DNA from 2 places in the Achromobacter sp. SD115 genome. Region 2 is predicted to be linked to the other one. Evidence: predicted binding sites of a transcription regulator. Region 2 holds the regulator's gene; the other holds the start of a gene.
The links. Region 2 encodes FliA, which starts transcription of late flagellar genes. Its sites were predicted from a motif close to CTAAAGTTTNNNNNNNNNNNGCCGNTA; they were not measured.
Positions count from the first base shown of each region.

Region 1 (6,476 bases), on a different contig from region 2:
CCCATGGTGAAGCTGCCGTCGGCGTTCACGAAGGCGCTGTAGAACACCGTGCCCACCGGCACGGCCAAAAACAGCAGCAGAAAACCGAACACCAAGAGCGCCGTCAGCAAGGGGCCGACGGGCAGGCGCGAGTGGCCCGAAGAATTCATCGAGATTCCCGAAATCGTTGCCAGGGGAAAACCGCGGCGGCGGACGGGATGGGTCCCGTCCGGCTCGCGCGTCCTGCGGGTGTTGCGGCCTAGAGCGCGGCAGCCTGCTTGGCGAGCTTCACGGCTTCTTCGTAGTTCGCCTTGGAACGGCCGTTCCACTCGCCTTCCAGCTGGGTGATCTGCTGGTTCACGGCGGCGTCCTTCTTGTTGCCGGCGAAGATCGCCAGGAAGGCCGGATCCGCGGCCTTCTTGCCGTCCACGAGGGGCGCCCAGGTCAGCTTGCGGGCCTGCGCCAGCAACTCGGCGGCCTTGCCGCTCTTGGCCTTGTCGCCCAGCTTGGCTTCGGCTTCGTAGATGGCCTTGGTGGCGGCCTGCAGTTCCTTCAGGCGGAACGTGACCGTCTGGTCATACAGCGACTGCACCACGTAGTAGCGCGACTGCGACAGGTCGGCGTTGAACTGCACCTTGCTGCGCTTGGCGATCTCGGCGGGGTCGGGGTAGCCCTGGGGAATCTTGCCGGCCAGCGCCGTGTAGGGCAGCACCGGCAGGCGCGAGATCTTGGGCTCCAGCAGCAACTCCTGCCCGGCCTGGCTGAGCGTGAAGGCGATGAACTTCTTGCCTTCCTCGGTGTTCTTCGCGCCCTGGATCAGCGCGATGTTGGCCGGCACGATGGCGGTTTCGGAGGGGTAGACGAATTCCACCGGGAACTTGGAATACTTGCTGGACAGGCCGAAGAAGTCGATCACCGGTCCGGCGCCGAACTGGCCGTTGTTGACGCCGTCCGGCACGCCGAACGAGCGCTCGGTGACCGCGCTGCTGTTGCCTGACATGCGCAGCAGCGTGCTCCAACCTTCGTCCCAGCCCTCGCCCTGGAGGATGGTTTCCACGGTCAGGTGCATGGTGCCCGAGCGCGACGGCGAAGTGATGCCGACGTGGCCGAACCATTGCGGCGACAGCAGGTCCTTCCATTCCACCGGCGCGGGGATCTTGTGCGCCGCGATGTAGCGGGTGTTGTAGATGATGCCGTAGCCGGCCAGGGCCTGGCCCAGGTACATGCCGCCCGGATCGTTGATGGGGTAGTTGCCGATCTTGTCCGGCACCTGCTTGTTGGCCACGTCGGCGGAGCTCGCCAGCAGCTTGTCGCGGCCCAGCACCTCGAAGGCGTCGGGCGCGCTGGCCCAGAACACCTCGGGACGCTGGCCGGCGGGCGTTTCGCGCACATAGGCGATGCCCGACACCGTGTTCTTGTTCAGGATTTCCAGCGTGATGCCGGGATTGGCCTTTTCGAAGGCCGTCTTGTAGGCCTGGGTCAGGTCTTTGGGGAACGACGTGATCACCGTGACGGTGCCTGCGAGGGCAGGGGCCGCGCAAACGGCCAGCACCGCACCTGCAAGGGCTGTGCGCATTGCATGCATGGTTTGTCTCCGTGGTTTTAGATTTGTCCGGAGACAGTACTGGCAGGCCTGGGCAGCGTCCAATCAGAAATTTTGATGCGCGCCATCAATGCGGGCGCCCCGGCCGCGCGGGGCGCCGTGCCTTGCCCGCTAGGCGGTGGCGGATACGCCGCCTTGCATGGCCCGGGCCTGCTTGTCCATCACTGCTGTGATCTGCTGCTGGATCTGCATCGCCTGGGCATTGAGCGCCATCAGTTGCTGGGCCTTCATTTCGGCCGGCATGCCGCTGGCCTTGACCTTGGCGATCTGGTCCATCACGCGCTTGAGCTGCTTCTGCAGTTCCTTGATCTGGCGCGTGTATGCGTCGTCGTTGCTGGAGTCCTCGGTTTCCTTGGTTTCTTGCACGTTGCCCATTTTCAGGCCGCCGGGGTTGTCGACACGGATCTTGCCGTCCGCGGACACCGTGCTCGCTTCCGCGTCCGAGGCGCTCTTGGCTTCCTTGTTGGCCTGGATCTTCTGGGCCCAGAGGTCGGCCAGGCTGTTGATTCGGGAACTGCCGCTGATGGGATCGATCGCCATGATTGCTCCTGCCGCCTATGGGGGTTTCGGGGTTTTCACTAGTACGGCATTCTGACGGTGAACTTAAGCATTGCCGCCCGTTTGCGGCCCCCTTTACACTGGCGCCCGCTCACACCCAACACCTACTTTGGGATATCCATGTCCAATTCCTACTTTCCGCGCTGGCGCCTGGCCGACGACACCGAGCCTGGCGTCATCATCGCGCCCGATGAAAGACTGTCCTGGCCCAAGAACGTGGCCATGGGCGCGCAGCACGTGGTCGCCATGTTCGGCTCCACCGTGCTGGCGCCGCTGCTGATGGGTTTTGACCCGAACGTCGCCATCCTGATGTCAGGGATCGGCACCCTGATCTTCTTCCTGTTCGTCGGCGGCCGCGTTCCCAGCTACCTGGGCTCCAGCTTCGCCTTCATCGGCGGCGTGATCGCGGTGACCGGCTATGCCGGCGGCGGCGGCAACGCCAATATCGGCGTGGCACTGGGCGCCATCATCGCCTGCGGCCTGGCCTATACCTTGATCGGCCTGATCGTCTGGTTCGTCAACGCGCGCGCGGGCGGCGGCGCGAACTGGATCGACACCCTGATGCCGCCCGTGGTCACCGGCGCGGTGGTCGCGGTCATCGGCCTGAACCTGGCCCCCATCGCCGCCAAGGGCGCGATGGGCGCGTCGGGCTTCGACAGTGTCATGTCCATGGTCACCATCCTTTGCGTGGGCGGCATCGCCGTGTTCACCAAGGGCATGGTGCAGCGCCTGCTGATCCTGGTCGGCATGATCCTGGCCTGCGTGCTGTACGGCATCCTCGCCAACGGCATGGGGCTGGGCAAGCCCATCGATTTCTCCGGCGTGGCCGCCGCGGCCTGGTTCGGCCTGCCGCACTTCGCCGCGCCGGTGTTCAAGGCCGAGGCCATGGGCCTGATCGTGCCCGTCGCCATCATCCTGGTGGCCGAGAACCTGGGCCACGTGAAGGCGGTCAGCGCCATGACTGGCCAGGACCTGGACCGCTACCTGGGCCGCGCCTTCGTCGGCGACGGGGTCGCCACCATGGTGTCCGGTGCGGTGGGCGGCACGGGCGTCACCACCTATGCCGAGAACATCGGGGTGATGGCGGTCACGCGCATCTATTCCACCCTGGTGTTCGTGGTGGCGGCCCTGATCGCCATCGTGCTGGGCTTCTCGCCCAAGTTCGGCGCGCTGATCCAGATGATCCCCGCGCCCGTGCTGGGCGGCATGTCGGTGGTGGTGTTCGGCTTGATCGCCATCGCCGGCGCCCGCATCTGGGTGGTGAACCAGGTGGACTTCAGCGACAACCGCAACCTGATCGTGGCCGCGGTCACGCTGGTGCTGGGCGCGGGCGACTTCACGGTCAAGCTGGGCAATTTCACGCTGGGTGGCATCGGCACCGCCACCTTCGGTGCCATCATCCTGTACGCCCTGCTGCGCCGCAGGAAGTAAGCGGCGCGGCCATGCACGGGCCAGAGGTCCCGCGCATGGCCGGCCAGAGCGCTTAGGTGCGCGACAATCTCGAGGCCGCGGCGCCCGTCAGCGCCACCGGCGCTGCCTCGATCACCTGTCCCGACTGCGTCTTGAACACGGAGGTGGCCTCTGCCAGGCGCCGCGCCTGTTCCTCCATCGCGGCCGCGGCGGCGGAGGCTTCCTCGACCAGCGCGGCATTCTGTTGCGTTACTTCGTCCATCTGCGTGATCGCCAGGCTGACCTGGTCGATGCCGCCGGCTTGCTGGGCCGATGCTGCTGAAATTTCAGCCATGATCGCGGCGACCCGTTGCACCGAATCCACGATTTCCTGCATGGTCTGCCCGGTGGCAGCGACCTGGGCCGATCCGGCGGCGACCGTGTCCACCGAGGCCTCGATCAGCGTCTTGATCTCCTTGGCGGCCTGTGCGGCGCGTTGGGCCAGCGTACGGACTTCGCCCGCTACCACGGCAAAGCCCTTGCCCTGTTCGCCGGCGCGCGCGGCCTCGACTGCGGCGTTCAGCGCGAGGATATTGGTCTGGAAAGCGATGCCGTCGATTACCGACACGATGTCCGAGATGCGCCGCGAGCTGTCCGAGATGCCGTGCATGGTGGCCACCACCTGTTCCACGTTCTGGCCGCCGCGCTGCGCCACGTCCATGCTGACCGCGGCCAACTGATTGGCCTGGGCGGCGTTTTCGGCGTTCTGCTTGACGGTGACGGCCAGTTCTTCCATGGTGGACGCGGTCTCTTCCAGCGCCGCGGCCTGCTCTTCGGTGCGCACCGACAGGTTGGCGTTGCCGGCCGCGATTTCAGCCGCGCCCACGTTGATCTCGTCCACCCCCTGGCGCACGGACGTGACCGTGCGGGTGAGGCCTTCCTGCATGCGCTTGAGCGAGGCGAACAGCACGCCGATCTCATTGTTGGAGCGGGTCTCCACGCGGTTGGTCAGGTCGCCGGCCGCGATGCGATCGAAGTGCCGGCCGGCCTCCTGCAGCGGACGGAGCACGGCGCGCCGGATGAAGGCCCAGCACAGCGCGGTCAGGAGCAGGGCGACCGATATCAGCGCGACCGCCGAGATCCGGGCGGTGGCGTAGGTCTGCTCGGAGCTTGCCAGCACGCCGTCGCTGCGCTCCTGGACCCGGCCCAGGAAGGCTTGCATGTCTTTCATGAAGTAGGCGTCGGCCTGCGGCAGCCGCCCCTCGTCCTGGCGATACTTGGCTGGCGAGCGTGCCTTGATGTTGGATTCCAGTGTGTCCAGGATGGCGGCGTATTCGGTGAAGCGCCCCTGCAACGTCTGGGCCAACTGCTCACCCCGCGCGCTCTTGGGTACGGCCATGTAGCGGGCGAAACGCTCGCGCGCCTGCTTCAGATGGCTGGCGGCTTCCTCGCCAGCCAGTCCGGCCTGGTCCATGCCGCCCGCCTGCATGGCAGCCATGCCTGTACCGAGCGCCAGCCGCGCGCGCAGCAGGGCGGCGTTGGCTTCGTAGAGCGGGTCGACCTGATGGACCGCGACATTGTTCAGGTCCTTGATCTCGGTCACGCTTTTCTCGGCGTTCATCCAGCTCAAGCCGCAAGCCAGCGTCAGGGCGACCACAAAGCAGCCCAGGACCAGCAGCATTCCCGTACGGACTTTCAGTTTTTCCAGCATGAGAGCTCCTCGTTCTTGAACGCGATCCGCCGCGTGCGTACGGCCCAGGCCGCCCGCCGCGTGACGGAACGGCGAACGTCGCGCCGGATGGCTGCGATGCGTCCGCCACCACTGCAAACACCCGCAAATAAGACTCTTGCGCCTGGCTCGTGCTTGCGGTCTGCCAGACCTGGCCAGACGATAGTTCTCTTAATGCAATATGTATTTAATTGTTATTAATGACACAATTTGTTGTTTTATACTGCGTCAGCCAAGTTTTTCTGGCGTTTTTGAGAGTTGCGCTTTGGCTGTTTCGCAAAAAACTATCGAAAAGTAGTTTTTATGCAACATATGCGTGGCGGACGCGCAGCGGTGGGCCTGAGCCGTCCGGTTGCCGGTTGAATCGGGAAAACTTGGAAGAAATGACGGGTTTTAGCGGGTTACAGCGGCGAAATGCGGCGAAAACGGCGGTTTCTCCGGCGGCTTGCAATTCCCGTGGACTTTGACCACAATATGACCTTGATTGCCCCGGTTCCGACCCGAGCCGGGGTTTTGTTTTGGTCGTCCGCGCCGCTCGTCACTCGATACCCCGATCGACAGCGCGCGCCAGGGTTGCGACCTTCACCGAGAACGCTCCGTCCGGGGCGTTTTCTACTTTTGTTTGGGAAACGACATGTCTGCCATTCCTTTGACCGTGCGCGGGGCCGAGCGCTTGCAAGAAGAGCTCCAGCGGCTGAAAACCGTGGAACGTCCTGCCGTTATCAACGCGATCGCTGAAGCGCGTGCGCAGGGTGATCTGTCGGAAAATGCCGAATATGACGCTGCTCGCGAGCGCCAAGGCTTTATCGAGGGCCGGATTGCCGAGCTTGAAGGCACGCTTTCCAATGCCCATCTGATCGACCCTACCGCCCTTGAGGCCGAAGGCCGCGCCGTGTTTGGCGCTACCGTCGACATCGAGGACCTGGATTCGGGCGATCGCGTGACGTACCAGATCGTCGGCGACGTTGAAGCCGACATCAAGTCGAACCTGATTTCCGTGTCGAGCCCGGTGGCGCGCGCGTTGATCGGCAAGAGCGAAGGCGACGTGGTCGAGGTCGTGGCCCCGGCTGGCGTTCGCGAGTATGAAGTCCTGGGCGTCCGTTACATCTGACGCCAACGTAGTAAGCTGGATGTTGTCAAAACACCATAGTCCGAACCGTGCGTTCGACTGAATTCCGCGGTTTAATGCGGATCGCTATGGTGGACCGGGCGCGTAAA
Region 1 is NZ_JADIJM010000003.1:25,024-31,499, reverse strand. Features, by position in the region: gene IPU70_RS04775 (iron ABC transporter permease) at 1-149, opposite strand, end outside; gene IPU70_RS04770 (ABC transporter substrate-binding protein) at 239-1,564, opposite strand; gene IPU70_RS04765 (FlxA-like family protein) at 1,694-2,122, opposite strand; gene IPU70_RS04760 (solute carrier family 23 protein) at 2,261-3,571, shown strand; gene IPU70_RS04755 (methyl-accepting chemotaxis protein) at 3,624-5,240, opposite strand; gene greA (transcription elongation factor GreA) at 5,893-6,369, shown strand.
Region 1: the regulator FliA is predicted to act here: its motif matches at 2,164-2,190, upstream of IPU70_RS04765 (FlxA-like family protein).

Region 2 (6,476 bases):
CCGAACGTCGCCGCCCCGCCCTTGATCGAGTGGGCCGCGCGAAAAATCGCGTTGAGCTGTTCGATGTCGGGCGCGCCCACATCGAGCTCAAGCAGCAGCTGCTCCATCTGTGCGAGCAGCTCGTCAGCCTCGTCGAAAAAGGTCTCGTAAAACTGACTGAGGTCCAAACCAGAACTCATGACCCGTACGCCTTCAAAAATGAACCTGCCTAAGCGCCGGCCTGCTCGTCGAGCAGTTCAGACGCCAATTCCACCAGCACATCCGGGTCGACCGGCTTGGAAAGCCAGCCACAGACTCCCAGATCCCGGGCGGCCATCTTGCTGTCCACATCGTCCTCGGTGGTCAATACCAGCACCGGCACGTCCAGGTATGCGTCTTCCTGGCGCAAGCCCTGAATCAGCTCCAGGCCACCCATGACCGGCATGTTCCAATCGCTGACCACCAGGTCGACCGGGTGGCGCTTGGCCATTTCCAGGGCTTCCTGGCCGTTGCCAGCCGTCAAGACCTGCCATCCCGCGCCCGTCAACGTCGCCTGGACGATCATCCGCATCGTCGCCGAATCGTCCGCCACAAGAATCGTTGCCGCCATTGCTATCGAACCCCTTCCGCGGGCGGGTTGCTCTCCGCCTCGCCTGGTTTGGTTGCCGTCGTGGCCTTGGCCGCGGCTTGCGCCGCCTCCACTGCCGTTCCCACCTCGCGGGCATCCTTGGCGCTGACGTCCGCTGCGGCGGCGTTCTCGTTTTCGATGCGCCGCTGGGTGCTCTGGTTGAGCACCACTAGGCTGATACGTCTATTAACGGCCGCATACGGGTCATCTTTAACCAGGCTCATGCTGGACGACAGCCCCTGGATGCGCAGGACCTTGCTTTCGTTCATGCCGCCGGCCACCAGTTCCTGGCGCGACGCGTTGGCACGGTCGGCCGACAGCTCCCAGTTGCTGTAGGCGCGTTCGCCGCGCGCGTACTGCGACGCGTCGGTGTGGCCGGAAATGCTGACCTTGTTGGGCAATTCGTTCAGGACCGGCCCCAGTTCCCGCAAGATGTCGCGCATATAGGGCTGCACGTCTGCGCGGCCGGTGGCGAACATCGGACGATTCTGGTTGTCGATGATCTGGATGCGTAGGCCCTCGGTGGTCAGGTCGATCAGCAGCTGCGGCCTGAAGCTCTTCAGGACCGGGCTGGTCTCGATGACGTTTTCGAGGCGCTTTTTCAGGTTTTCCAGGCGATGCTGCTCGCGGCGCTCGGCGTCGCCCATCGGCTGGGCCTCGACGCGGTTGCCCTGCGCGCGGCGCACTTCGCCTTCGCTGCGCAGGGGGTCGCTGCCGCCGCCAGGCACCGCGCTGGTCTCGGCCGAGCTGCTGGGCCCACCGGTGATGGCGACGCGCAGCGGCATGCGGAAGTACTCCGCGATGCCCTTGAGCTCTTCGCGCGGCACGACGCTGATCAGCCACATCACCAGGAAGAACGCCATCATCGCCGTGATGAAATCGGCGTAGGCGATCTTCCAGCTGCCGCCGTGGTGCCCGCCGCCATGCCTGCCCTTCTTGCGGCGAATCACCACGCGGTGATTGTTTACCGTGCTCATGGCCCGCTCCGTCAGGCCTTGCCGGTGGCGGTGGACTTGGCTTGCCGGACGTGTTCTTCCAGTTCACCGAAGGTCGGGCGCACCGCCGAGAACAGCACCTTGCGGCCGAATTCCACCGCCAGTTGCGGCGGATAGCCGTTCATGCTGGCCAGCAGCGTGGTCTTGATGCATTCCAGCACCTTGGTCGCTTCGTCGCTGCGGCGATCGATGCGCGAGGCCAGCGGACCCACGAAACCGTAAGCCAGCAGAATACCCAGGAAGGTGCCGACCATGGCCTTGGAGATCAGGTCGCCCAGAATTGCCGGCGGCTGATCCACGGCGGCCAGTGCCTTGATCACGCCCAGCACCGCCGCCACGATACCGAAGGCCGGCAGGCCGTCGGCCATCTGTTGCAAGGCGCGCACGGGAACTTCGCGCTCATGGCGGTAGGTCTCGATTTCCTCGTCCATGAGCGTCTCGATTTCGAACGAGCTCATGTTGCCGCTGATCATGATGCGCAGGTAGTCCGTGATGAACTCCATGAGCTTGGCGTCTTTGGCGATGCGGGGATATTCGCTGAAGATCGGACTGGATTCCGGGTCTTCGATATGCGATTCGATGGCCATGAGTCCCTCGCGGCGCGCCTTGTTCAGCAGCACATACAGAAGCGCCATCAGCTCCATGTAGACGTCCTTGCCGTAGCGCGAGCTTTTCAGCGAGTCGGGTAGCGCGGCCTTGACCAGCATCAGCGACTTCTTGCTGTTGCTGGCGAGGAAAGCCCCAAAAGCCGCCCCGAAGATCAGCGTGAGTTCAAACGGCTGGTACAGCGCGCCCAAATGGCCGCCCAGCGCTATGAAGCTGCCGACGACCGACACGGCCACCACGAGAAAACCGATAACAATCAACACATCAGGCCCCTGCCAACGAAGTCTAAAACCGGCGTCAATGATCCCCTGTTCCCCTCGACCCAAAAAGGCGGGTTACGGGGGGTTTTCCAGGGCTTTTGATGTATTTGGATACCGCCGGTCAGAGCCGGGCGGCATTCGCAACAGGCGTGGGGCGGGTGCCAGCGCGCGCCTTGGCCGCGGCGCGCGTCTTGCCGGCGCGGGGGGGCGGCCGGCAGATCGCGCACACGAAATCCGACTGGGGATCGTGGGCGTGGGCAATGAAATGCCCGCCGCATTGGCGGCAGGCGGACATTTGCAACATGCCGCTATCGAAAAAGCGCACCAGCATCCAGGCGCGCGTGAAGCTCAGGACGGGCTCTGCGCCTTCAGCGGCATCCGTGCCAGCGTTTTCGAGATAGAGGCGATAGGCGTCGATGGTGGCGCGTATGCCCTTGCTGCTGGTGCGCGCATTCAGGAACGAATACACGTTATAGAAGAGCGAGGAATGGATGTTCGGCAGCCAGGTCATGAACCAGTCAACCGAAAAGGGCAGCATGCCCTTGGGTGGCGAGCAGCCGCGGATTTCGCGGTACAGGCGCGCCAGGCGGTCATGGCTGAGGCTGGTTTCAGCCCCCAGCACCTGCAGCCGGGCTCCCAAAGTGATCATGGAGCTGGCAAGCAGAATGTCATCCGCTTCCTGCGAAACGCTCTTGGTGGCCATTACACGTGTTTCCGGAGGGAATGATCAGACCGTCAGGCCAATTCTTCGACAGGCTGCTTGGCGAGCAGGATCGTTGCATGCGCTTGCTGCAGCGCACCACCCAGAACGTCATGGGTCAGGGCCGACAGCAGGCTGTAGTCATCGAAGCGGAAGCGGCACAGCAGCGAGCTGGAGCTTGCGAGCTTGACCAACTGCGCCGGCGAAAGGCGCATGAGGATGTCAGCAACCTCATTGCTGAATCCGAGGCGGAACATCGACGCCGCGTAGTCGTCGCGCAGCATGCGCTGGGCCAGTAACAAATAAGACAGATTCACTTCGCGAATGTCTGTCAGCAATGAATTTTCGATTTGTTGCACGCCCAACTCCCTATTCCCTATCCCGCCGATGGGGGCTCATGTAAGCAAAAGCACCGGAATTCCGTTGCCTTCACGTCCGATACACCTTGCATTGATGCGAAATGTATCATTTGTTCGCAATTTAAGTAAAATTTACCACAGCTGATGTCATTTTCTATGACTTATATGACAAAACTTTGTTGATGTTGCGCAACTTACCTTTTCCGATACACCTTGACATATAAGTTTCGGACAAATTTACGTCAATTTGCCAAATAAGCATTCAAAACATTGCGTACTTTGAGGAATGAAACGGTGTTGTTTGCCGACAATGGCACCTTGCAGATCATTAAATCCACCTAGCTTTAGCTCAGCCGCGCGTTTGTCGACAATGTCGCAAATTGACAACAACAGCTTACGCGCCACGATGGACCCGCCCGACATTCCCGCAATGCCTCACGCAGATGACAGCCTGGTCGAATATGCCCCGCTAGTGCGGAAGCTGGCCCTGCAATTGCTCGCCCGGCTACCCGCCAGCGTAGAACTCGACGACCTGATACAAGCCGGCATGATTGGCCTGCTCGACGCCGTTCGCCGTTATCAGGAAACGGCTGACGCCCAGTTCGAGACCTATGCCACCACCCGCATCCGCGGCGCGATGCTGGACGAACTGCGCGGCCAGGACTGGCTGCCCCGTAGCGTGCGCGCCAAGGCGCGCAAGATCGAACAGGCCATCCAGCAACTCGAACAGCGTTTGATGCGCGCACCAAGCGAAGCCGAAATCGCGCAACAACTCGAGATGCCGCTGGGCGACTACCAGTCGCTGCTGCACGACGCCCAGGGTGTACAGATCGTGCACTACGAGGACTTCGCCACCGAACCCGACTCGGCCAGCGGCCAATCCGACTGGGCTGCCACGCTGAACCATGGCGCCGCTGGGGGTAATCCGCTGGATTCGCTTCTGGCCGGCGACTTCCGCCAGGCGCTGGTCCACGCCATCGACACCCTCCCCGAGCGTGAAAAGCTGCTGTTGTCGCTTTGCTACGAACAGGGGCTGAACCTGAAGGAAATCGGCGCGATCCTGAATGTGACCGAGGCGCGGGTATGCCAGCTGCGTTCGCAGGCCACGGCGCGGATTCGGGCGAAGCTGAAGGAACAGGCTTGGCAGGAACTGCCCCAGGATGGGCAGATCGCCCAGGTGATATAGATAGACGCTGGTCGCGCCCATAAGCAATTCCTTACGCCGCCAGGCTTGACCACGAAAGACTCTCAACAGGACGGACGCATATCGCGTCCGTTTCGCATTGCGCGCCAGTTGCACATGAAGGACCGCGGACAGGCGCTCTCTACGTTCTTCCGAGTCGAAGAACGGCATACTTCCCAGCAGAAGAACGGCGCGGATGGGCGCTTCCATGATGGGCGCCCTATATGTAGGCCTCGCGACGTAGGCCTCGCGACATGCGTCGGCGCCGCCGAGTCCGGGCGCCCTCCCCATCCAGATCAAAGAAAAATCCCGACTTTCGCGAAATAGCGCTAAAGATTGATTTTGGACTGCCGTAATCCTGGCAACGGAGAGATTCCTAGACACAAAGTCGACGAACTTTCCCGTTAACACCAGTGGGCGGCCTTGCTGCCCAGTTTGAAGAAGCCTTTCTCTCTTGGGAGCCTGAACATGGCTGCAGTCATCAATACCAACTACCTCTCGCTGGTTGCTCAGAACAACCTGAGCAAGTCGCAATCGACGCTGGGTACCGCCATCGAACGCCTGTCGTCGGGCCTGCGCATCAACAGCGCCAAGGACGACGCCGCTGGCCAAGCCATCGCCAACCGCTTCACCGCCAACGTCAACGGCCTGACGCAAGCTGCCCGCAACGCCAACGACGGCATCTCGATTGCCCAGACGACCGAAGGCGCGCTGAACGAAATCAACAACAACCTGCAACGCGTGCGCCAACTGACCAACCAGGCAGTCAACGGCACGAACTCGTCCTCCGACCTGAAGTCGATTCAAGACGAAATCCAGCAACGCCTGGGCGAAATCGACCGCGTCTCGGGCCAGACCCAGTTCAACGGCGTCAAGGTGCTCGCTGGCGATAACACGCTGAAGATCCAAGTCGGCGCGAACGACAACGAAACCATCAGCATCGACCTGCAAAAGATCGACGCTCAAACGCTGGGCCTGAGCGGCTTCAACGTCAACGGCGCCAAGAAGGCGACCGCTGGCGATCTGGTCTCGAATTTCGGTGCCACTGGTACGAACAACTACGATGTTGGTGGTACGACGTACAACGTTGACATCAGCAGCGGTGCCGTTTCAACCGGTGCAACGGCTAGCCCCGTGTACGTGGCCGCTGGCTCGGGTAACCTCGTGACCGGTTCGACCACGGCCAACACCGCATACACCATGCCGGCCGCAAATATGTCGAGCTTGGCCGCCGCCTCTGTTGGCAAGGCTAACAACGAGAAATTCACCGTTAACGGCCTGGAATTTACGGTCAAGACCGCTCAAACCGACGGCTTCGGTAACGGCGTGTATACCGCCAAGATCGATGGTAATGATGTCGACTTCACGGTCACCGGCTCCACCGCCGCCGCTGGTACGGGCGCATCTGTGGCTACTAGCTCGCCGTTGTTCACCTCGGTTACGTCCGGTGGCTTGACGACGAAGGCAGCTGAAAATAACAAGGCCGCCACCCTGACGGATCTGGACCTCAAGGGTGCCACGGCGACGGGCAGCACGCTCAAGCTGAACGGCGCGACCTATGACGTCGATACGTCGGGCGACGTACGTCTGCGTGCCGCCGCCGCTCCGGCTCCCACCGACAAGGTCATGTACATGTCGCAAACCGCTGCCGGCAACAAGACCCTGATTAACGAAGACCAGGCCAAGCTGGAGCAATCGACGCTCGACCCGCTGAAGACGCTGGACTCGGCTCTGTCGAAGGTCGACGCACTGCGCAGCCAGTTGGG
Region 2 is NZ_JADIJM010000028.1:15,901-22,376, reverse strand. Features, by position in the region: gene cheA (chemotaxis protein CheA) at 1-179, opposite strand, end outside; gene IPU70_RS28435 (response regulator) at 209-589, opposite strand; gene motB (flagellar motor protein MotB) at 592-1,584, opposite strand; gene motA (flagellar motor stator protein MotA) at 1,596-2,471, opposite strand; gene flhC (flagellar transcriptional regulator FlhC) at 2,590-3,171, opposite strand; gene flhD (flagellar transcriptional regulator FlhD) at 3,204-3,527, opposite strand; gene IPU70_RS28410 (RNA polymerase sigma factor FliA) at 3,958-4,713, shown strand; gene IPU70_RS33040 (flagellin) at 5,179-6,476, shown strand, end outside.